3 regions of the Streptomyces sp. cmx-18-6 genome follow, and region 3 is predicted to be linked to each of the others. Evidence: predicted binding sites of a transcription regulator. Region 3 holds the regulator's gene; each other region holds the start of a gene.
The links. The regulator HrcA, encoded in region 3, represses chaperone genes, less so after heat shock. The targets are predictions, from matches to a motif close to TTNGCACTCNGNNNNNCNGAGTGCNAA.
Positions count from the first base shown of each region.

Region 1 (7,574 bases), on a different contig from region 3:
GGACTGCTGCTGGAGGTGACCTCCGGACGCATCCCGTGCCGGACGTTCGCCGACCACATCGGGGAGAAGGGGTGGGTCCGGCGGTTCACCCGGGAGGCCGCCACCGGCGCGTATCTGCGGGTGATCGAGCCGGGCACGATCCGGGCCGGGGACCCCGTCGAGATCGTGCACCGCCCGGACCACGAGGTCACGGCGGCCCTCCAGTTCCGGGCCGTGACGACCGAGCGCACCCTGCTGCCGTCCCTGCTGGCGGCCGCGTCGGCGCTGCACCCGGAGGCGCTGCGCCAGGCCCGGGACTACGTGGCGGCGGGCGGTGGCCCCGGGGCGCGCGCGGGGCACTAACGTGCCGCGTATGACGACTGCACTGATCACGGGCGCGACGGCGGGTATCGGGGCCGCCTTCGCGCGGCGGCTCGCGGCCCAGGGGCACAACCTGGTGCTGGTGGCCCGGGACACCGGCCGACTGCGCGAGCAGGCCACCGAACTGCACGACCGGCACGGCATCGAGGCCGAGGTGCTGAGCGCCGACCTGTCCACGGACGCCGGGATCGAGGCGGTCGAGAAGCGGCTCGGCGACCGCACGCACCCGGTCGATCTGCTGGTCAACAACGCCGGGTTCGGCAACAAGGGGCGCTACCTGGAAGTGTCCATGGCCGATGAGCTGACGATGCTGAAGGTGCACTGCGAGGCGGTGCTGCGGCTGACCTCGGCCGCCGCCGCGGGCATGAAGGAGCGCGGCCGGGGCGCGGTGATCAACGTGGCGTCCGTCGCGGCGTTCGTGCCGCGCGGTACGTACGGGGCGTCCAAGGCGTGGGTCGTGCAGTTCACCCAGGGAGCGGCGAAGGACCTGGCGGGGTCGGGGGTGCGGCTGATGGCGCTGTGCCCCGGTTTCGTCCGGACGGAGTTCCATGAGCGGGCCGGGATGGGCACCGGCAACATCCCGGGGTGGATGTGGCTGGACGCGGACAAGCTGGTGGCGGCGGCGCTGACGGATCTGGCGCGGGGCAGGTCGGTGTCGATCCCGGACCCGCGCTACAAGGCGCTGATGGGGCTGGTGAAGGTGACGCCGCGCGGTCTGCTGGGCGGGGTCACCTCGCGTACGGGGCGGAAGTACGGGCCGCAGTAGACGCGTCGGGGACGCCCGCCGTACGGGCTCGGAACGGCACGAGGCCCGATACCCCCGCGACGGGGATACCGGGCCTCAGTGGTACCGGGAGGCACGGGCGTACCGGAGGGTACGGGATGTGCCGAGGGTACGGGCGTACCGGAAGGTACTAGTGGGAGTGGCCGTGACCGTGGCCGTGACCGGCGTCGCCCTCTTCCTCGGCCGGCTTCTCGACGACCAGGGTCTCGGTCGTGAGCAGCAGCGACGCGATGGAGGCGGCGTTCTCCAGGGCGGAGCGGGTGACCTTGACCGGGTCGATGACGCCGGCCTTGACCAGGTCGCCGTACTCGCCGGTGGCGGCGTTGAAGCCCTGGCCCTTGTCGAGCTCGGAGACCTTGGAGGTGATGACGTAACCCTCCAGGCCGGCGTTCTCGGCGATCCAGCGCAGCGGCTCGACGGCGGCGCGGCGGACGACCGCGACACCGGTGGCCTCGTCGCCGGTCTTGCCGAGGTTGCCCTCCAGGACCTTCACCGCGTGGACGAGGGCGGAGCCACCGCCGGAGACGATGCCCTCCTCGACCGCGGCGCGGGTGGCGGAGATGGCGTCCTCAAGGCGGTGCTTCTTCTCCTTGAGCTCCACCTCGGTGGCGGCGCCGACGCGGATGACGCACACGCCGCCGGCCAGCTTCGCCAGGCGCTCCTGGAGCTTCTCGCGGTCCCAGTCGGAGTCCGTGGACTCGATCTCGGCCTTGATCTGGTTGACGCGGCCCTTGACGTCGTCGGAGTTGCCCCCGCCGTCGACGATGGTCGTGTCGTCCTTGGAGACGGTGACGCGGCGGGCGGTGCCCAGCACGTCGAGACCGGCGCCGTCGAGCTTGAGGCCGACCTCCTCGGCGATGACGGTCGCACCGGTGAGGGTGGCGATGTCGCCGAGCATGGCCTTGCGGCGGTCGCCGAAGCCCGGGGCCTTCACCGCGACGGCGTTGAAGGTGCCGCGGATCTTGTTGACGACGAGGGTGGAGAGCGCCTCGCCCTCGACGTCCTCGGCGATGATCAGGAGCGGCTTGGAGCCGCCGCCCTGGATGACCTTCTCCAGGAGCGGGAGCAGCTCCTGGATGGAGCCGATCTTGCCCTGGTGGATCAGGATGTACGGGTCGTCGAGGACGGCCTCCATACGCTCCTGGTCGGTCACCATGTACGGGGACAGGTAGCCCTTGTCGAAGGCCATGCCCTCGGTGAACTCCAGGTCCAGACCGAAGGTGTTGGACTCCTCGACGGTGATGACACCGTCCTTGCCGACCTTGTCCATCGCGTCCGCGATGAGCTCGCCGACCTGGGCGTCCTGGGCGGAGAGCCCGGCCACGGCGGCGATGTCGGACTTGTCGTCGATCGGCCGGGCGGTCGCGAGGAGCTCCTCGGACACGGCCTTGACCGCGGCGTCGATGCCCTTCTTCAGGGCGGCCGGGGAGGCGCCGGCGGCGACGTTGCGCAGACCCTCGCGGACGAGCGCCTGGGCCAGGACGGTCGCGGTGGTGGTGCCGTCACCCGCTACGTCGTTGGTCTTGGTCGCCACCTCCTTGACGAGCTGGGCGCCCAGGTTCTCGTACGGGTCGTCGAGCTCGACCTCGCGGGCGATGGTGACGCCGTCGTTGGTGATGGTGGGTGCGCCGAACTTCTTGTCGATGACGACGTTGCGGCCCTTGGGGCCGATCGTCACCTTGACCGTGTCGGCAAGCTTGTTGACGCCGCGCTCAAGGGCGCGACGGGCGTCCTCGTCGAACTTCAGAATCTTCGCCATGGGCTGTACTTCCCTCTCGGACGAACTGCGCCCCTCGCCGCCCGGCTAGTTATTTCGCAGGGGGCCAGGGGCGCAGAACACAAGCAAACGTGGGTGAATTACTTCTCGACGATCGCGAGGACGTCGCGGGCCGAGAGGACGAGGTACTCCTCGCCGTTGTACTTCACCTCGGTGCCGCCGTACTTGCTGTACAGGACGACGTCGCCGGTCTTGACGTCGAGCGGAAGACGCTCGCCGTTCTCGAAGCGGCCCGGGCCAACGGCGAGGACGACGCCCTCCTGGGGCTTCTCCTTCGCGGTGTCCGGAATGACCAGGCCGGAAGCCGTGGTCTGCTCGGCGTCGAGCGGCTGGACCACAATGCGGTCCTCAAGCGGCTTGATCGCAACCTTGGAGCTGGTGGTCGACACGATCCGGTCTCCCCCTTCGGAGATCTCACGGGGTTTAGCAGTCAGTGGGCGGCGACCAGACCGATCCGTCGTCGCGGGTGCCGGACCTGCCCTGTCGCACAGTGTGGTGCTGGCACTCTCCAGGGGGGAGTGCCAGACCTGAGACTATGACCGCGATTAGCACTCGGTCAAGCGGAGTGCCAATTCACCACCCTCGCGCCTTCCCGATCCGGGGTGCGGCGGCCCCACGCCGTACCGGTCGGCATGGGGCCGTACGCAGTTCGCAGGGCAGGCGGAAGGGGTCAGACGTAGTCCTCCAGCTTCGCCACCGCGTACCCCTTGTCCGTGATGGTCTTCATGACGAGCCGGATCATGTCGGGCATCGTGCCCTTCCAGTCGCCCTTGCCCCGGAAGTGGGTGAGGACGATGTCGCCGGGGTGCAGGTCCCGGTCCCACTCGCGCCACTCCATGTGGTCGGCGAACGCCTCGGCGGACCACAGCGGTACGGCGGTGATCCCGCAGGTCCTGGCGGCGACGAGGGTGTCGCGGTTGTAGTTGCCGTAGGGCGGGCGGAAGAGGGTGGGCCGCTTCCCGTAGTTCTTGACGATCTTGTCCTGCTGGCCGCAGATCTCCCGCTTCTGCTGGGCGTAGGAGAGGCCGGGCAGATAGCGGTGGTTGAGCGTGTGGTTGCTGATGGTCACCCCGCGCTTCTGCATCCGCTTGAAGTAGCCGTAGTCGTCGTTGATGACGTAGTCGCTCAGGAAGGCGCTGTAGGGGATGTCCAGTTCGGTCATCATCCGCAGCAGTTCGGGGTCCTTCTCCGCCCCGTCGTCCATGGTGAGGAAGACGATCTTCTCCTTGGTGGGGACGGTGGTGAAGACGGGCGGCAGCCCCTCGTCGTCCCGCACCTCGAAGCCCTTGCGGGTGGTGATGCGCGGCTTCACCCTGGGCGGCTCGGGGGCGGCGAGCGGTGTCCTGGCCAGCCCCCACTTCTTCGCGGCGACGGCCCGTGCGGCCTGTTTCCGCTTGATCTCCTCGGCGTACGCGTCCAGGGCGCGCGCGGGGCCGCCCTGCTGGGCCGCTTCGCCCCGCTGGACGGCTTCGCCCTGCTGCCCGGCCGCGGGCTTCGCCGGACCGGCCGGGGCTCCCGCCGCGCCGCCGCCCGCCTCCGCCGCGCATCCGGAGGCGACGGCGGCGGCCAGCAGGGCCGCCAGCACGACGACGCCCGACCTGTGCCGCTTCATGGCTGATTTTTCGTTTTGTCGTACTAGCTGCATGGCGCCGCATCCTGCCAGCCGCCCGCCCGCCTCCGGCCCCGACACCGCGGGCAGCCGGGCGCCGTCCCTCGGCCGGCCCACTGGGACCCGGGCCGCCTCAGGACTCCGGCACCCCAGCACCCGGGGCGCCGCCAGGGCCGGCGGAACCCGCGCACCGGCGCACCGGCGGGCCGACGCACCGGCCACAATGGACCGGGTGAACGCAACGACCCCCGCCACCCCGGCCGGCGACCCCGGCGACCCCGCCCGCGCCGCCTTCGCCGCCCTGCGCACCCCCGAGGGCGAGCGCCTGCTGGACGAGCTGCGCGACCACGACCCCGCCGACGAGCTGGCCACCGCGACCCGGCTGCGCCGTGCGCACCCGGCGGAGCTGGTGTCGGCGGCCCTGGGGCAGGCGCGGCTGCGGCAGCGGGCGGCGGCGAAGTTCGGGGCGGCGGACGCGTACCGGATGTACTTCACGCCCAACGGCGTCGAGCAGGCCACCCGCACCTCGGTCGCCACCCACCGCGCGGCCCGCCTCGCCGGGCTCGGGGTGCGGAGCGTGGCGGACCTGTGCTGCGGCATCGGCGGCGACGCGATCGCGCTGGCCCGCGCCGGGATCGCCGTGCTCGCCGTGGACCGCGACCCGCTCACCGCCGAGGTGGCCCGCGCCAACGCCGAGGCGCTCGGGCTCGGCGCGCTGATCGAGGTGCGGTGCGCCGACGTCACGGAGGTCGACGCGTCTCCGTACGACGCGGTCTTCGTGGATCCGGCACGGCGTGGCGGACGCGGCAGGATTTTCGACCCGGAGGCGTACTCGCCGCCGCTGTCCTGGGCCACGGCCGCCGCCCTCAAGGCCCCCCGGGCCGCGCTGAAGATCGCCCCGGGCGTCCCGCACGAGGCGATCGGGCCCGAGGCGGAGGCGGAGTGGATCTCGGACGGTGGGGACGTCAAGGAGGCGGTGCTCTGGTACGGGGAGGGCTTCGCCCCCGGCTCGTTCCGGGCCACGCTGCTGCCGTCCGGGGCGACCCTGAGCGCCCCGGCCCCGCTGTCCCCGCCGCCGGTGGGCCCGGTCGGGCGCTATCTGTACGAGCCGGACGGCGCGGTGATCCGGGCGCACCTGGTCGCCGACATCGTGGAGCGGTGCGGGGGGCGGCTGGTGGACGAGACGATCGCGTACGTCACGAGTGATGTGCCGTACTCCTCCCCGTACGTCTCCGGGTACGAGATCACCGACCGGCTGCCGTTCAACATGAAGAAGCTGAAGGCGCTGCTGCGGGAGCGGGGCGTCGGCGTACTGACCGTCAAGAAGCGCGGCTCGGCGGTCGAACCGGAGGAGCTGCGCCGCCGGATGAAGCTCAGCGGCCCGAACGCGGCGACGGTGTTCCTGACCCGGGTGGCCGGAGCCCCGACGATGCTGCTCGGCCACCCGCTGGGCTGAGCCCGCTCGGCCACCCACGGGGCTGAGCAGAGGCGTCCGGTCCGGGCGTCAGCGGTGGCCGGGGCCGACCGGGGCCCGGACCGGGGCGCCCGGCGCCGGCACGGCGGCGGGCGCGGCCAGGACGCGCAGCACCCAGCGGCGGTGGGCCGACGCCTTGACCATGCCGATGAGTCCGGTCAGCCAGGCGACCATGCCGAGGCCCATCGTCATCGCGACCAGGCCGTAGGTGTCGTCGCCGGGCCGGGCGCTCGCCGGCCCGATCACGCAGAGCGCCAGCCCCGACGCGGCCAGGGCGAACGACAGCAGCAGCCACAGCAGGCTCACCCCGGGCAGCCGCAGTTCCCGGTCGCGCGGCGGGTCGCGGTCCAGCGCGCCCCACTCCACGAGCAGTCGGCGGACCTCGCGGTCGCGGACCAGGCCCAGGCAGACGAAGACGACGGCCGGGACCAGCAGGCCCAGGCCGGCGATCAGGATGGGAATCCCGACGATCACGCCGAGGATGTCGTACGTCCCCTCGACCATCATGATCGCGCTCCCGATCAGCAGCCAGGCGAACCCGGCCATCGCGGCCCACAGCGCCAGCATGCCGAGCCGTCCCGGCCCCATATGCATCCGGACCAGCTCGCGCAGGACCACCGCCCGGTCGGCGAGCATGGCCTCGCGGTCGGGCCAGGACCGTATCTCCACGGGCGGCGGGGGCGGGGGCAGCGGGGCACGAGGTGGCATGCACCAGACACTATCGGCCCCGGCTCGGCACCCCGCCGACGCGTCCCTCGCCGCCCGCGAACGGCGGGCCCCGACCCGGCCGTCCTCACGGAAGCGACCCTCGGCAGCCCGTGACGACCCCTCAGGAAGCCTGCGGGCTCAGGCGTCCCGCAGCGCCTGGATGTCCAGCTTGCGCATCCCGAGCATCGCCCGCATGGTCCGTTCGGCCTTCGCCGGGTCCGGATCGGCCAGCAGCTTCGGCAGCTCGTTCGGGACGATCTGCCAGGAGACGCCGTACCTGTCCTTGACCCAGCCGCACTGGCTCTCCTCGCCGCCCTCGGAGAGCGCGTCCCAGAACCGGTCCACCTCCGCCTGGTCCGCGCAGTCCACGGAGAGCGAGATCGCCTCGGTGAAGGGGAACTGCGGTCCGCCGTTGAGCGCGATGTAGTCCTGGCCCGCGAGCCGGAAGTCGACGGTCAGCACGGAGCCCGTCTCACCGGGGCCCGCCTCGCCGTAGTGGGTGACGTCCAGGACGCGGGAGTCCCCTCCGAAGATCGCGATGTAGTGCTCGGCCGCCTCCTGGGCCTTGCCGTCGTACCAGAGACAGGGGGTGATCTTCTGCATGGTCTTCGTCTCCTCGTCGAGCTCGTCCCACGTACGGCCCGGGGGCCGGGCGCCCCGTACGGGCCATGGGGCCGCGTGGGCCTCATGGAAGGTAGACCGGGCCCGGCGTCCGGACTCATCGGCCCGCGGCGTCGTCTTCGCGTTCATACTCCGCCGCGACGCCCTCGGCGGCCACCGGGCCGGCGGCGGACCCGCGCTCCCCCGGCAGCAGGACGTACGCCGTCAGCGCTGCCGCCGCCAGGAGCCCGGCCGAGACCCA
Region 1 covers NZ_JAEBEP010000007.1:133,535-141,108, reverse strand. The annotation lists gene ACLJPL_RS18415 (MOSC domain-containing protein) at 1-342, shown strand, start outside; gene ACLJPL_RS18410 (SDR family NAD(P)-dependent oxidoreductase) at 353-1,126, shown strand; gene groL (chaperonin GroEL) at 1,275-2,903, opposite strand; gene groES (co-chaperone GroES) at 3,002-3,310, opposite strand; gene ACLJPL_RS18395 (polysaccharide deacetylase family protein) at 3,592-4,533, opposite strand; gene ACLJPL_RS18390 (THUMP-like domain-containing protein) at 4,754-5,986, shown strand; gene ACLJPL_RS18385 (hypothetical protein) at 6,035-6,712, opposite strand; gene ACLJPL_RS18380 (VOC family protein) at 6,851-7,315, opposite strand; gene ACLJPL_RS18375 (MFS transporter) at 7,431-7,574, opposite strand, start outside.
Region 1: groES (co-chaperone GroES) is a predicted target of HrcA. The motif match lies at 3,467-3,493, and genes of this name have one in related genera.

Region 2 (7,574 bases), on a different contig from region 3:
CGCCAGCCGGTACGCGGCGAGGGAGCGCGCGAAGTCGTCCTTCACATGGAGCACGACCGGCGTCCAACTCTCCGTGCCGTACGCCCCGTTGATCTCGGTGGCCAGGGTCTGCACCGCCGCCGTGTAGTCCCGGTACACCGCGAGGTCCTGGCGGGAGGGGTAGGCGAAGGCCACGTGCACGACCCTCTCGCGCCACTCGGGGCGGGTCTCCAGCAGGGCCCGGTACGCGTGCAGGCCGCGCACGATGTTCTTGGACAACTCGGTGCGGTCCACCCGGACGATGGTCCTGCGGCCCTCGCCCACCTGCTCCCGCAGCGCCTCCATGCGCTCGTCGACGTCCGCCTCCCGCGACCGCCGCCGCAGGAAGTCCGCGTCCGCCCCCAGCCCGTGCACCCCGATCCTGGTCCGGCCCGTCCCGCCGAGGATCTCCGTACAGCAGCCGATGAACGCGTCCGCCCACCGCCGGGTCAGGAACGCCGCCCGGTCCGCGCCCAGGATGCCGCGCAGCAACTGCTCACCGATGTCGTCGGGCAGCAGCCGGAAGTAGTCCACCGGGGCCCACGGGGTGTGCGAGAAATGGCCGATCCGCAGGTCCGGGCGCAGCTCGCGGAGCATCCCGGGCACCAGGGCCAGGTGGTAGTCCTGCACCAGCACCGACGCCCCCGGCTCCGCCTCCTCGGCCAGCGCCTGGGCGAAGGCCCGGTTGTACGTCTCGTACGACGCCCACTGCCGCCGGAACTCCGCGTCGAAGACCGGCTCCACGGGCGTCTGGTAGAGCAGGTGGTGGACGAACCACAGCACCGAGTTCGCGATGCCGTTGTACGCGTCGGCGTGGACCTCCGCGTCGATGTCGAGCATCCGCACGCCCGGCTCGCCGACCCCGCGCCGCACCGCCTCGCGGTCGCCCTCGCCGAGGGCCGCGCAGACCCACAGCTTGTCGTCGACGGCGCTCAGCCCGGAGACGAGCCCGCCCCCGCCGCGCTTGGCGTCGAGAGTCCCGTCCTCGCCGAGCGTGTACGTGATCGGGCCGCGGTTGGACGCGACGAGGACCTGGGCGGTGGACGGGGCGGCGGGTTCGGAGTGCTCGGAGACCATGTAGCGGAACCTAGCCCGTAAGGGAAGCCGCCAAACGCCTCAGAGCGTCCCACCGCCGGGCCCACCGCCCCGGGCCCACCGCCCCGGGCCCACTGCCCCGGGCCCACCGCCCCGAGGCCCGCCCGCTCACGCCGCCGGGCCCACCGCACCCGGGCCCCGGCCGCTCACGCCGCCCACCGCGCCGCGTACTCCGCGATCTCCCGCATCGGCGGCCGCTCCTCCGTGTCCACCGCGTGGGTGCGCGGCACGAACCCCTCCGCGCCCCGCTCGAACTGCGTCAGCGCGGGCCGCACCAGATGGCCCCGGGAGAGCCGCAGCTGAGCCGTGCGGTAGATCGCCGCCGCCATCCGGCCCAGCGCCTGCCCGTCCTGGTGGCGGTGCTTGCGCACGCCGACGTCGACCTGGCCCAGCGCGTCCAGGCCCACCGTGTGCAGCGCGTCGACCAGGAGCCCGAGCTCCACCCCGTAACCGACCGGGAAGGGCAGCCGCTCCAGCAGCGAGCGCCGCACCGCGTACTCGCCGCCCAGCGGCTGCACGAAACCGGCCAGCTGCGGCCAGTGCAAGTTGAGCAGGGGGCGTGCCACCAGTTCGGTGACGCGACCGCCCTGACCTGCGCTGTCACCGAGCGGACGGTCGTACATCGCCTTGACGAACTGCACGGTCGGGTCGGTGAGCAGCGGCCCGACCGTCCCCGACACGAAGTCCGCCGAGAAGTCCTTCAGGTCGGCGTCCACGAAACACACGATCTCGCCGCTCGTCACCAGCAGCGACCGCCACAGCACCTCGCCCTTGCCGGGCAGCGCCGGAATCCGGGGCAGGATCGCGTCCCGGTGGACCACCCGCGCGCCCGCCGCGCGCGCGATCGCGGCGGTGGCGTCGGTGGAGCCGGAGTCGATCACGACGAGCTCGTCGACCAGCCGGACCTTCTCCATCAGCTCCCGCCGGACCGTCGCCACGATCGCGCCGACCGTGGCCTCCTCGTTCAGCGCGGGCAGCACGACGCTCACCGAGGTGCGGTGCGGTTCGGCGCTCCGGGCGGCCGTGAGCCGGTCCAGCGGGCGGTCGGCGGCCGACCAGGAACGCCTGGTCAGCCAGCGCTCCACCTCTTCGAGCACGGTCGGCACTCCTCGCATGTGATCCATCTCGCCGTTCGGACGACTATCTCAACAGTCCGGTCCTTCGGTTACAGTCTTGAACAACGCGGATGACCGTCGCATGTCGGGGTCCGTCCGCACACAAACGCCTGGATCGAAGATCCAGTGCCACAGAGCTCATCCAGAGGGACTGAGGGAACGGCCCGTTGAAGTCCCGGCAACCCTCCTACCGACCGCGAGGTCACGGTGGGGAAGGTGCCAATTCCGTCTTGCGGCGAAACGCGCTGCGAGGAAGATGAGGAGAAAGGGCCTCCGCCATCATGGCTGTTCAGACCATCGCAGGTAATGCCACCACCGCCCCCGTGGACCTCGGTCCCGCCGCGGCGCTTTCCTGCCGCGAGTGCGGCGAGCGTTTCGAGCTCGGCCCCCTGTTCGCCTGCGCGTCCTGTTTCGGGCCACTGGAAGTGGCGTACGACCTGCCCACCGGCTCCCCCGAAGAGCTGCGCGAGCGCATCGAGGCCGGCCCGGACAACATCTGGCGCTACGCCCCGCTGCTGCCGGTTCCGGCCGACGTCGCGGAGAAGCCCAACATCAACCCCGGTTTCACCAAGCTGGTCAAGGCCGACAACCTCGCCCGTGAGCTGGGCGTCACCGGCGGTCTGTACGTGAAGGACGACTCCGGCAACCCGACGCACTCCTTCAAGGACCGCGTCGTCGCGATCGCCGTCGAGGCCGCCCGCGCCTTCGGGTTCACCACCCTCTCCTGCTCCTCCACCGGCAACCTGGCCGGTGCGGTCGGGGCCGCCGCCGCCCGCGCCGGACTGCGCTCGTGCGTGTTCATCCCGCACGACCTGGAGCAGGGCAAGGTCGTCATGGCCGCGGTGTACGGCGGTGAGCTGGTCGGCATCGAGGGCAACTACGACGACGTCAACCGCTTCTGCTCCGAGCTCATCGGCGACCCGCTCGGCGAGGGCTGGGGCTTCGTCAACGTCAACCTCCGCCCGTACTACGGCGAGGGCTCCAAGACCCTGGCGTACGAGATCTGCGAGCAGCTCGGCTGGAAGCTGCCCGACCAGATCGTCATCCCGATCGCGTCCGGCTCCCAGCTGACGAAGATCGACAAGGGGTTCCAGGAGCTGATCAAGCTCGGCCTGGTCGAGGACAAGCCGTACAAGATCTTCGGCGCGCAGGCCGAGGGCTGCTCCCCGGTCTCCGCCGCCTTCAAGGCCGGCCACGACGTCGTACGCCCCCAGAAGCCGAACACCATCGCCAAGTCGCTGGCCATCGGCAACCCGGCGGACGGCCCGTACGTCCTCGACATCGCCCGCCGCACCGGCGGCGCGGTGGAGGACGTGAACGACGAGCAGGTCATCGACGCGATCAAGCTGCTGGCGCGCACCGAGGGCATCTTCGGCGAGACGGCGGGCGGCGTGACGGTCGGCGTGACGAAGAAGCTGATCGAGGCCGGCGTGATCGACCCGGCGCTCACCACCGTCGTCCTGAACACCGGTGACGGGCTGAAGACGCTCGACGCGGTCTCCGCGACCTCGCAGGCGAGCGCCACCATCAAGCCGAGCCTGGACGCGTTCCGCGCGGCCGGCCTCGCCTCCGCCTGACCATCCCGACCGCAGCAGCCAGAAAGGCGTCCGCCATGAGCGTCAAGGTCCGCATCCCCACCATCCTCCGCACGTACACGGGCGGCCAGGCCGAGGTCACGGCGGAGGGCGCGAAGCTCTCCGAGGTCATCGAGTCCCTGGAGAAGGACCACCCGGGCATCGCCGCCCGCGTCCTGGACGACCAGGGCAAGCTGCGCCGCTTCGTCAACGTGTACGTCAACGACGACGACGTGCGCTTCGAGGGCGGCCTGGACGCGGCCACGCCGGACGGCGCCGGCGTCTCGATCATCCCGGCGGTGGCCGGCGGCTGCTGAGCCGCACTTTTTCCGCGGGGGCCATCGCGCCCTCACCTGAACGCAGTTGCCCCCTCCGCGACACCGTGCGGAGGGGGCAGTTCGCATGGTTGAGCGCGGTACAATTGGGGAAGCCCCCTCCGCTGCCTATGCCGCCCGCATATGAGAATGCGCCCGGCCTCGTTAAGAAGCAGCCAATGTAGGTGAACCCCTTGCGGCATAAGTGCCCTTTGCCTGGCCCGACTTGCCCGTAAATTTCAGTAATCCCGCATATTCGGGCGTTCACCTGTGCCCAGAATTCTCGTCCGATTGACCTGTTGCAGAGGGCAGTTGGGCGGATACATTCAGCCGCGGTCGACGCGCTTCGGCGCCGCGCACCCTCTCCTGTCGGAGGGTGAGTTGCGACCCGGGTCCGCGAAGTGCGGTCCCGCGCAAGGGCCAGTAATAGGGGAGTTAGGCATGGCTCAGGGCACCGTCAAGTGGTTCAACGCGGAGAAGGGGTACGGCTTCATCGCGGTCGACGGTGGTGCGGATGTTTTCGTCCACTACAGCGCGATCCAGATGGACGGGTACCGCACCCTCGAAGAGGGTCAGCGAGTTGAATTCGAGATCTCGCAGGGCCAGAAGGGGCCCCAGGCCGACATGGTCAAGCTCGCCGTCGGCTGAGCTCGGCGCGGTCGTCCGACGACTCTACTCACGCACGAAGGGCCTGACTCCGGATCCGGGGTTCGGGCCCTTCGTGCGTCCCGGGCGCGGCGCTCGGACTGCCCGGGCGCGGCGCCGGGAACGGCCCGGGATCGCGTCGGGGCCGCATGGCCGGGCTTGGCCGGAGGCGCTTGCACTCTCGGGGGTCGAGTGCTAATCATTGGCGTTAGCACTCTCCAGGTGAGAGTGACAGAAACTTGGACCGGGCCGGTGAGGCCCGCAGGCGCGGTGGGGCAAGGAACCACCACGCACGCAGGCCGTCCGTCGCGGGCGCCTCTCGGTCCGGAGTAAATCCACCCCTGTCCGGGAGGACCACTTCACATGGCCAAGATCATCGCGTTCGACGAGGAGGCACGGCGCGGTCTCGAGCGCGGGATGAACCAGCTCGCCGACGCCGTCAAGGTCACCCTCGGCCCCAAGGGCCGTAACGTCGTCCTCGAGAAGAAGTGGGGCGCGCCCACGATCACCAACGATGGTGTTTCCATCGCCAAGGAGATCGAGCTCGAGGACCCGTACGAGAAGATCGGTGCGGAGCTGGTCAAGGAGGTCGCCAAGAAGACGGACGACGTCGCCGGCGACGGTACGACCACCGCCACCGTTCTCGCCCAGGCTCTCGTCCGCGAGGGCCTGCGCAACGTCGCCGCAGGCGCCAACCCGATGGCCCTCAAGCGGGGCATCGAGAAGGCCGTCGAGGCCGTCTCCGCCGCGCTGCTGGAGCAGGCCAAGGACGTGGAGACCAAGGAGCAGATCGCTTCGACCGCCTCCATCTCCGCCGCCGACACCGAGATCGGCGCGAAGATCGCCGAAGCGATGGACAAGGTCGGCAAGGAAGGCGTCATCACGGTCGAGGAGTCCCAGACCTTCGGTCTGGAGCTTGAGCTCACCGAGGGCATGCGCTTCGACAAGGGCTACATCTCGGCCTACTTCGCGACCGACATGGAGCGTATGGAGGCGTCGCTCGACGACCCGTACATCCTGATCGTCAACTCGAAGATCGGCAGCGTCAAGGACCTCATCCCGCTGCTGGAGAAGGTCATGCAGTCGGGCAAGCCGCTGCTGATCATCGCCGAGGACGTCGAGGGCGAGGCGCTCTCCACCCTGGTCGTCAACAAGATCAAGGGCACGTTCAAGTCCGTCGCCGTCAAGGCTCCGGGCTTCGGCGACCGCCGCAAGGCCATGCTCGCGGACATCGCCATCCTCACCGGTGGCACCGTGATCTCCGAGGAGGTCGGTCTCAAGCTGGAGAACGCCGGCCTGGACCTGCTCGGCCGTGCCCGCAAGGTCGTCATCACCAAGGACGAGACCACGATCGTCGACGGCGCCGGTGACAGCGACCAGGTCCAGGGTCGCGTCAACCAGATCCGTGCCGAGATCGAGAACTCCGACTCGGACTACGACCGCGAGAAGCTCCAGGAGCGTCTGGCGAAGCTGGCCGGCGGCGTGGCCGTCATCAAGGCCGGCGCCGCCACCGAGGTGGAGCTCAAGGAGCGCAAGCACCGCATCGAGGACGCGGTGCGCAACGCCAAGGCCGCCGTCGAGGAGGGCATCGTCGCCGGTGGTGGCGTGGCTCTGCTCCAGGCCGCTGCCGTCTTCGACAAGCTCGACCTCACGGGCGACGAGGCGACCGGCGCGAACGCCGTGAAGCTCGCGCTGGAGGCCCCGCTCAAGCAGATCGCCGTCAACGGTGGTCTTGAGGGCGGCGTCGTCGTGGAGAAGGTCCGCAACCTGCCGATCGGTCACGGCCTCAACGCCGCGACCGGCGAGTACGTCGACATGATCGCCGAGGGCATTCTCGACCCGGCGAAGGTCACGCGCTCCGCTCTGCAGAACGCCGCGTCCATCGCCGCGCTCTTCCTCACCACCGAGGCCGTCATCGCCGACAAGCCCGAGAAGGCCGGCGCGGCCGCTCCGGGCGGCATGCCGGGCGGTGACATGGACTTCTGATCGGGTCCTTCCGACCGGTCGAAGCTCCGCGTACGTCCCACAGGGGCGGTACCTCCTTCACGGGGGGTGCCGCCCCTGTGGCGTATCCGGGGGGTGCTGGGACACTGCGGGGGAGCGGTGGATGTGTTTTCGTACGGGTACGGGTACGGGTACGGGGGCGGGGCGGCCATGACGGCTACGCGGGCGGGGTACGGCGAGTCGGGACACGGCGATTCGGGACGCGGAGGGCGCGAGGGACGCGAAGGGCGTGAAGGGCGCGGGAGAGGCGGGGGAGGCCGGCGGTGGGGCGCAGGGCATCTCAAGGGGGCCGGGCTCGTCCTCCTGGGCGCGGCCCTGTTCGCGGCGGGACTGTTCGTCGTGGCGACGGGCACGGGCCTCTCCGGCCTCCTCGGGATGCGGGTGGCGACCTTCGGTCATGTCGACTGCCGCGACACCCGCACCAGCAAGGGCCAGACCGTGTGGCACTGCTTCGGTGAAGCGGAGGGGGTCGGGCGCACCCGGATCACCTTCGCGGACCACGACGGGCGCGACGACCCCGAGACGATCACCGCGACCCAGGTGTTCGACGGCGGGCGGTGGTACGCCCACTCCTCGACGGTCGTCGGCTACGGCATGATCCCGCTTCTGGTGGGCGCGGGCACGGGTTCGTGGGGCGTCTACCGGTTCCGCGAGGCGGGTGCGGGGCAGCGGTTTCGGTAGGAGTAGGAGGAGGAGTGCCGGCCGTTCCGGCGGGCGGGGCGGGGGCGCCGGCCGTTTCGGCGGCCGCGCCGGTCGATTCGGTAGGCGTTCCGGCCGTCCGGCAGGGCGGGCAGCGTGTTCGCCATGCG
Region 2 covers NZ_JAEBEP010000002.1:301,623-309,196, forward strand. The annotation lists gene ACLJPL_RS06330 (trehalose-6-phosphate synthase) at 1-1,095, opposite strand, end outside; gene ACLJPL_RS06335 (glucosyl-3-phosphoglycerate synthase) at 1,260-2,210, opposite strand; SAM riboswitch class I at 2,364-2,491, shown strand; gene thrC (threonine synthase) at 2,510-3,805, shown strand; gene ACLJPL_RS06345 (MoaD/ThiS family protein) at 3,841-4,119, shown strand; gene ACLJPL_RS06350 (cold-shock protein) at 4,558-4,764, shown strand; gene groL (chaperonin GroEL) at 5,125-6,747, shown strand; gene ACLJPL_RS06360 (hypothetical protein) at 7,105-7,446, shown strand.
Region 2: groL (chaperonin GroEL) is a predicted target of HrcA. The motif match lies at 4,934-4,960, and genes of this name have one in related genera.

Region 3 (7,574 bases):
CCTTCAGCCGGGAGAAAAGCCCCTGCTGACCTGGCTGAAACTGACCCAGCGGCCGTTCCTCGCCGCGCAGCTTGGACAGCTCCCGCAGCAGCCGCTCCTGCTCCGCGTCGAGCTTGGAGGGGGTCATCACCTCGACGTGCACGATGAGGTCGCCCCGGCCGCCGCCGCGCAGGTGCGTGATGCCCCGCCCGTGCAGGGGCACGGACTGGCCGGACTGGGTGCCGGGCCGGATGTCGATCTCCTCGACGCCGTCCAGGGTCTCCAGCGGGCACTTGGTGCCGAGGGCCGCCGCCGTCATCGGGATGGTGACCGTGCAGTGGAGATCGTCGCCGCGCCGCTGGAAGACGGAGTGCGGCAGCTCGTGGATCTCGACGTACAGGTCGCCGGGCGGGCCGCCGCCGGGGCCGACCTCGCCCTCGCCGGCGAGCTGGATGCGGGTGCCGTTGTCGACGCCCGCCGGGATCTTGACCGTGAGCGTGCGGCGCGAGCGGATGCGGCCGTCGCCTGCGCACTCCGGGCACGGCGTCGGCACGACCGTACCGAAGCCCTGGCACTGCGGGCAGGGCCGCGAGGTCATGACCTGGCCCAGGAAGGACCGGGTGACCTGCGAGACCTCGCCGCGGCCGCGGCACATGTCACAGGTCTGGGCGGACGTGCCGGGGGCCGCGCCCTCGCCGCTGCAGGTGTTGCAGACGACCGCCGTGTCGACCTGGATGTCCTTGGTGGTGCCGAAGGCCGCCTCCGCGAGGTCGATCTCCAGCCGGATCATGGCGTCCTGGCCGCGCCGGGTGCGCGAGCGGGGCCCGCGCTGCGAGGCCGTTCCGAAGAACGCGTCCATGATGTCGGAGAAGTTGCCGAAGCCACCGGCTCCGAAACCGCCCGCGCCACCGCCGCCGCCCGCCGAGAGGGGGTCGCCGCCGAGGTCGTAGACCTGCTTCTTCTGCGGGTCCGACAGCACCTCGTAAGCGGCGTTGATCTCCTTGAACCGCTCCTGGGTCTTCGGATCCGGGTTGACATCCGGGTGCAGCTCGCGGGCGAGCCGACGGAATGCCTTCTTGATCTCGTCCTGAGATGCGTCGCGGCGTACGCCGAGTACGGCGTAGTAGTCCGTGGCCACTTACGACTCCGCCAGGATCTGTCCGACGTAACGTGCCACTGCGCGTACCGCTCCCATCGTTCCGGGGTAGTCCATGCGGGTCGGTCCGACCACGCCGAGTTTGGCGACTGCCTCGTCGCCCGAACCGTAGCCGACCGCGACGACGGACGTGGAGGTGAGCCCCTCGTGGGCGTTCTCGTGCCCGATCCGCACGGTCATGGCTGAGTCCGTGGCCTCACCGAGCAGCTTCAGCAGGACGACCTGCTCCTCCAGTGCTTCCAGCACCGGCCGGATCATCACAGGGAAGTCGTGCCCGAAGCGGGTGAGGTTGGAGGTGCCGCCGATCATCAGCCGCTCCTCCGTCTCCTCGACCAGTGTTTCGAGGAGGGTGGAAAGAACCGTGGAAACCGTCCCCCGGTCCTCGCTGTCGAAGGATTCCGGCAGCTCCCGCACCAGGCGCGGGACATCCGCGAAGCGGCGTCCGACGACCCGGCTGTTGAGCCGGGCCCGCAGATCCGCGAGGGATGCCTCGCCGAAGGGCGCGGGGCAGTCGATCATACGCTGTTCGACCCGGCCGGTGTCCGTGATCAGGACCAGCATCAGCCGGGCGGGGGCGAGCGACAGCAGCTCCACGTGCCGGACCGTCGAGCGGGTCAGCGAGGGGTACTGCACGACCGCGACCTGCCGGGTCAGCTGCGCGAGCAGCCGCACGGTCCGGCCGACCACGTCGTCGAGGTCGACCGCGCCGTCGAGGAAGTTCTGGATGGCCCGGCGCTCGGGCGAGGAGAGCGGCTTGACGCCGGCGAGCTTGTCGACGAAGAGGCGGTACCCCTTGTCGGTGGGGATGCGCCCCGCGCTCGTGTGCGGCTGCGCGATGAAGCCCTCGTCCTCCAGCACCGCCATGTCGTTGCGGACGGTGGCCGGGGAGACCCCCAGCTGGTGCCGCTCCGTGAGCGCCTTGGAGCCGACCGGCTCCTCGGTGCCGACATAGTCCTGGACGATGGCGCGCAGCACTTCGAGTCTGCGTTCGCTGAGCATGGCGCACACCTCCAGCTGTCGTTCTCCGGTGTCTGAACTCCGGTATCCGTCTGGCACTCGGTGCGTACGAGTGCCAGCTACCCACCGGTCAGTGTACGGGGGTGGGGTGGGGCGGGGGCAAGGCCGACCGGCCACGCCGCCCCGGGACCGCGCACGTCGCCCCGATAGCGTCGTCGCATGGACGTCGCTTGGGAAGACTTCGGCTGGGAGCGGTTGGGCCACGGTATCGGGCGGCGACGCCTGCCGGGCTGGGACGCCACGGTCGCGCTGGTGGCCGGGCCGGACGGGGTGCTGCTGTTCGACACCGGCTCCACCCTGCGCGAGGGCGTCGAGCTGCGCGGGCAGGCCGAGGCGCTGCTCGGCCGGAGGGTGACGCATATCGCACTGAGCCACCCGCACTTCGATCATGTGCTGGGCACGGCGGCGTTCGCCGGGGTCCAGGTGTACGGGGCGGTGGGCGTCGCCGCCCTGCTGCGGCGCTCGGCGGACGAGCTGGGCGCCTCGGCCGTGCACCACGGCCTCGCGGAGGAGGAGGCCCACCGGGCGGTGGACGCCCTGGTGGTCCCGCACCACGAGGTGACCGGCGAGTGGACCCTCGACCTGGGCGGCGGCCGCCAGGTGCTGCTGGCGAACGTGGGCCCGGGCCACAGCGGCCACGACCTCGCGGTGCTGGTCCCGGGGACGGACGGGGAGCCCGCGGTGGTGCTGTGCGGGGACCTGGTGGAGGAGTCGGGCGAGCCGCAGGCGGGCCGGGACGCGATCACCTCGCGCTGGCCCGCCGCCCTGGACCGGCTCCTCCAACTGGGCGGCGAGGGCGCGGTGTACGTACCGGGGCACGGGGCGGTGGTGGACGCGGCGTTCGTCCGGGCGCAGCGGGGGGCGCTGGCGGAGCGGTTCGGGGTGGGGTGAGGGTCTCCGGGGCGGGGGCGGATCTGCGGGGTGAGCATCTCCCGGGCGGGGCGCGGAACTCCGAGGTGACGATCTTCGGGGCGGGGTGCGCCCTGGGAGCGCGTACGGCGAATTATCGTCGTGCCATGCGCAGCTACCAGCCGGACCTGACCCCGCCGTGGAAGAGGTCCGCCCCCGTGCCCGAGGTCCCCGCCGAACCCGATCTGGTCGTGGAGGAGGTCGCCAGCGGCTTCTGCGGGGCGGTGATCCGCTGCGAGAAGACGGCTCAGGGGCCCACGGTGACCCTGGAGGACCGGTTCGGCAAGCACCGGGTCTTCCCGATGGAGCCGCGCGGCTTCCTGCTGGAGGGCAAGGTGGTCACGCTGGTGCGCCCGGGGCCCGGCGGTCCGGTGCGCCCCACCCGTACGGCCTCCGGTTCGGTGGCGGTGCCCGGTGCGCGGGCGCGGGTGGCGCGGGCGGGGCGGATCTATGTGGAGGGCCGGCACGACGCGGAGCTGGTCGAGCGGGTGTGGGGCGACGACCTGCGCATCGAGGGCGTGGTGGTGGAGTACCTGGAGGGCGTCGACGACCTGCCGGCCATCGTGGGCGCGTTCTCGCCGGGGCCGGACGCCCGGCTCGGGGTGCTGGTGGACCACCTGGTGTCCGGCTCCAAGGAGTCCCGGATCGCGGCGCAGGTCTCCGACCCCCATGTGCTGGTGGTGGGCCACCCGTACATCGACGTGTGGGAGGCGGTGAAGCCGTCGTCGGTGGGGATCGACGCGTGGCCGGCGGTGCCCCGGGGGCAGGACTGGAAGACCGGGGTGTGCCGGGCGCTGGGGTGGCCGGAGAACACCGGGGCGGCCTGGCAGCACATCCTGTCCAAGGTCCGCAGCTACAAGGATCTTGAACCCCAACTCCTGGGTCGGGTAGAGGAATTGATCGACTTCGTCACCCTTCCGGAGTGATGTCCCGGCCCTGTCGCCACCCTGTGGCCGTCCCGTTGCCGTCCTCTTGGGGAGGATCGGGTACCGATCCCTGTGAATACCTGCGCCCCACGCGCATCATCGGTTAGGGAGAGTGGGGCACGGGCCGGGTTCACGGGGGAAGGGCAACGCGATGGGGCGCGAGAGCTGGCACGAGGACGCGGACAACGAGGCGGCCTCCAACGTCTTCGACCTGATGCGGCAGTTGATCGGCGAGTACCGGAAGAACCGGCCGGTGATGCCCCTGGTGGTGATCAAGGCCGAGGACACCTCGGACGAGTTCGACGTCGACGGGCGGGTCGAGGACATCGTCAGGCTGCTGTACAGAGCCAACGCCGACCCCACGAGACGGGTGCCGGTGCAGTTACTGGCCGGCCACGGGACCGCCCCGTACACGGCGGCGCTCGACATGGTGCGCAAGCTGTCCGCGAAGTCCTGGGGAAGCACCCAGTACAAGCCGTTCGCCTTCCCCCGCTCCCGGCTGCTCGGGGCGATCGAGCAGGCCACCGCCACGGTGCTGGACCAGTCCGGCGAGGACGCCGCCGAGAGCCGTGAGGAAAGGATTCTCGAGCAGCTCAGCCGGCTGCGCTGGCGGGCCGACCGGCCGCGCCGGGGCAACTGGTGGGAGCCGCTGACGGATTCGGTGCGGCCGGAGACCTTCATCGGCGCGTCCTTCATCACCCTGCTCAGCGTGCTGCTCGGTGAGGTCGACTGGCTGCTGATGCTCCTGGTGATGCTCCTCGCGCTGTTCGGACTGGCCGTCGTGGGCCTGATGACCCGGGCCGCGCCGCCGCTGCTGTGGCTGCGCCGGGCCAGCCGCTGGTTCGCGACCACGTCCTCCCTGGCCGCGTCCAGCACGGGCCTTCCCTCGGACGGCTGGTCCTGGCTCTCGCCGAGCGGCTCGTGGGACGTGATCCGGATGCGGGCAGCGGCGGTCGCCGGGCGGGTGGCGGAGGCGGGGGCGGGCGACGAGCAGGCGCGCCGCTTCCATCTGGAGCTGCGGGTGCAGGCGCTGCTGGAGGACCTGCGGGACAACTACCGGCCGCGTGCGCTGGACTGGCGGCGGGCCAAGCGGACGGTCCCGCCGATGGTGTTCCTGCCCCGGGCCACCCAGGACAACGGCGGCATTCTGCTGATCAACGCGATCAACAACGTACGGTCGCGGCGCAGCGAGGTGGATCCGCTGCTGCTGCTCGCGGCGTTGCCGGCCGCCGAGGTCATGCGGCACACCCCGCCGCCGGAGCTGCCGGGGGCGAACGCGCCGTTCCGTTCCTCGGGGGCCCGGGACCTGTACAAGGACTGGGTCGCCGATCTGAGCCTGGGCCAGACCCCGGCGGCGGCCGCGTCCCTGGCGTGGGTGCTCCAACTGCCGCTGACCCCCGCGAAGCTGGACCGTGAGGCGGTGCACCCCCGGCTCTCGACGAACCGGGTGCCGCGGACCTGGGCGCGGTGGGTGATGTCGCGGGAGGGCGCCGTGCTGGTCGTCGTGGGCAGTCTGCTGGGGGCGTTCCTGTGGGCCGGGCACTGGCGCGACACGTACTGCTACGGGCCGCTGACCGACCGCAGCACGGACGCGATCTGGGCCGGGCCCGCCAAGGACCGGGAGTGCGTCGGGGTGGCGACCGTGCCCGAGGTGCGCTTCGCGCGGGGCAACGGCCTGGAGCTGCACGGGGCCGGCAAGGGCATCACGTTCGAGCGGATCGAGCAGGCGATCCGCGAGGAGAACGCGGACATCGAACCGGACGACGCGTATGTGACCGTCGTCTACGCGGGTCCGCTGACCTCGGCGGGCAACGACCGCCGGGCGACCCGCAAGGGCCTGGAGGAGCTGACCGGCGTCTATCTCCATCAGCAGGCGGTGAACAAGACCGTACGGCGGTCGGTACGGCTGCGGGTGCTCACCGCCAACACCGGCCAGGACATGCTGCACCAGCTCACCGCCGTGCAGAAGATCATCGAGGTGGCCCGGCGGGATCCGACGGTGGTGGGGGTGGTCGGCCTCGGCCGCAACACCGACGAGAGCGACGACGCGGCGGCGCTGCTGCGCACGGCCGGGCTGCCGCTGGTGAACACGACGAACTCCAGCAGCGACCTGCCCCGCCTCTACCCCAACTACTTCGGCCTCGCGGCGACCGACGAGGAGCAGACGTACGCGCTGGGGCTGATCGCCGGGCAGATCGCCAGGAAGCTGGAGCGCCCGCACGCCGTCGTGCTGTCGCGCAGGACGGGCAACGGGGACAAGGACCGCTACACCGACGAGCAGCGGGCCGCGGGCCGGAAGATGCTCCGGGGGTCGGGCTTCTCGGTCGGCCGCGACGTGGAGTACGACCTCGCGGGCGGCGCGAGCCTGAACGCCCCGCTCACCACCGTCTGCCAGGCCGAACGGGCCCCGGACGCGCTGTACTTCGCCGGGCGCGTCGAGGACGTACGGACGCTGATGCGGGGCCTGTCGGAGACCACCGGGTGCTCGGACCGGGCGATGACGGTGTTCACGGGGGACGATCTGACGAAGGACACCTTCAGCGACAGCGCCTCCATCGCGACGAACGTCACGCTCTACCACAGCTCGCTCGCCCCGCTGAACCGGGGAAAGAACCTCGGCTTCTACGGGGACGCGCACCGCACCCTGCGGGAGCTGCGGCCCGACGAGAAGGCCGTCCCCCTGGTCGCGGGGCGTCCGGCGTACGAGGACGAGCTGTTCGCCAGCGGGCAGACGGTCATCTCCTACAGCGCGACGGCGGCGCTGTACGACGCCGCCGCCCGCGGTGACGCCCGCCGGAGCGCCGCCGAGACCTGGGCGACGCTGCACACGGTGGACCTGAACAACATGCCGACCGGGACGATCTCGTTCAGCCGGGCGAAGTCCTCGGTCTCCGACAACGTGCACGGCCTCAACATCGTCAAGGTGGTCCGCCCCGGGCCGAGCGCCGAGCGGACCGTCGTCTGCGGCAAGCCCGCCGGGAACGCGCGGCCGCTGACGGCGAAGGACTGCAAGCCGTGAGGCCCGCCGTCCGGATCAGTCGACGAGATCCCGCACCACGGCGTCGGCCAGCAGCCGCCCGCGCAGGGTGAGGACCGCGCGGCCCTCCTCGTACGGCTCCGGCTCCAGCAGCCCGTCCGCCAGGGCCCGGCGGGAGGCGGCGAGGCCGTCCGGTTTCAGGAGGGCGAGCGGGCAGCCCTCGCGGAGCCGGAGCTCCAGCAGGATGCGCTCGACCCGGCGGTCCTCCTGGCTGAGGACCTCGCGGCCCGCGCCGGGCGAGCGGCCCTCGGAGAGCGCCTGGGCGTACGCGCCCGGGTGCTTCACGTTCCACCAGCGGACCCCGCCGACGTGGCTGTGGGCCCCGGGGCCCGCGCCCCACCAGTCGGCCCCGCGCCAGTACAGCTCGTTGTGCAGGCAGCGGCCGGCCTCGGTGGTGGCCCAGTTGGAGACCTCGTACCAGTCGAAGCCCGCGGCGGCGAAGGCCGCGTCCGCGATGAGGTAGCGGTCGGCGTGCGCGTCGTCGTCGGTCATGGGGATCTCGCCGCGCCGGATGCGGCGGGCGAGCTGGGTGCCCTCCTCGACGATCAGG
Region 3 covers NZ_JAEBEP010000001.1:545,026-552,599, forward strand. The annotation lists gene dnaJ (molecular chaperone DnaJ) at 1-1,117, opposite strand, end outside; gene hrcA (heat-inducible transcriptional repressor HrcA) at 1,118-2,134, opposite strand; gene ACLJPL_RS02560 (MBL fold metallo-hydrolase) at 2,312-3,043, shown strand; gene ACLJPL_RS02565 (DUF3097 domain-containing protein) at 3,169-3,987, shown strand; gene ACLJPL_RS02570 (ABC transporter substrate-binding protein) at 4,139-7,006, shown strand; gene hemW (radical SAM family heme chaperone HemW) at 7,022-7,574, opposite strand, start outside.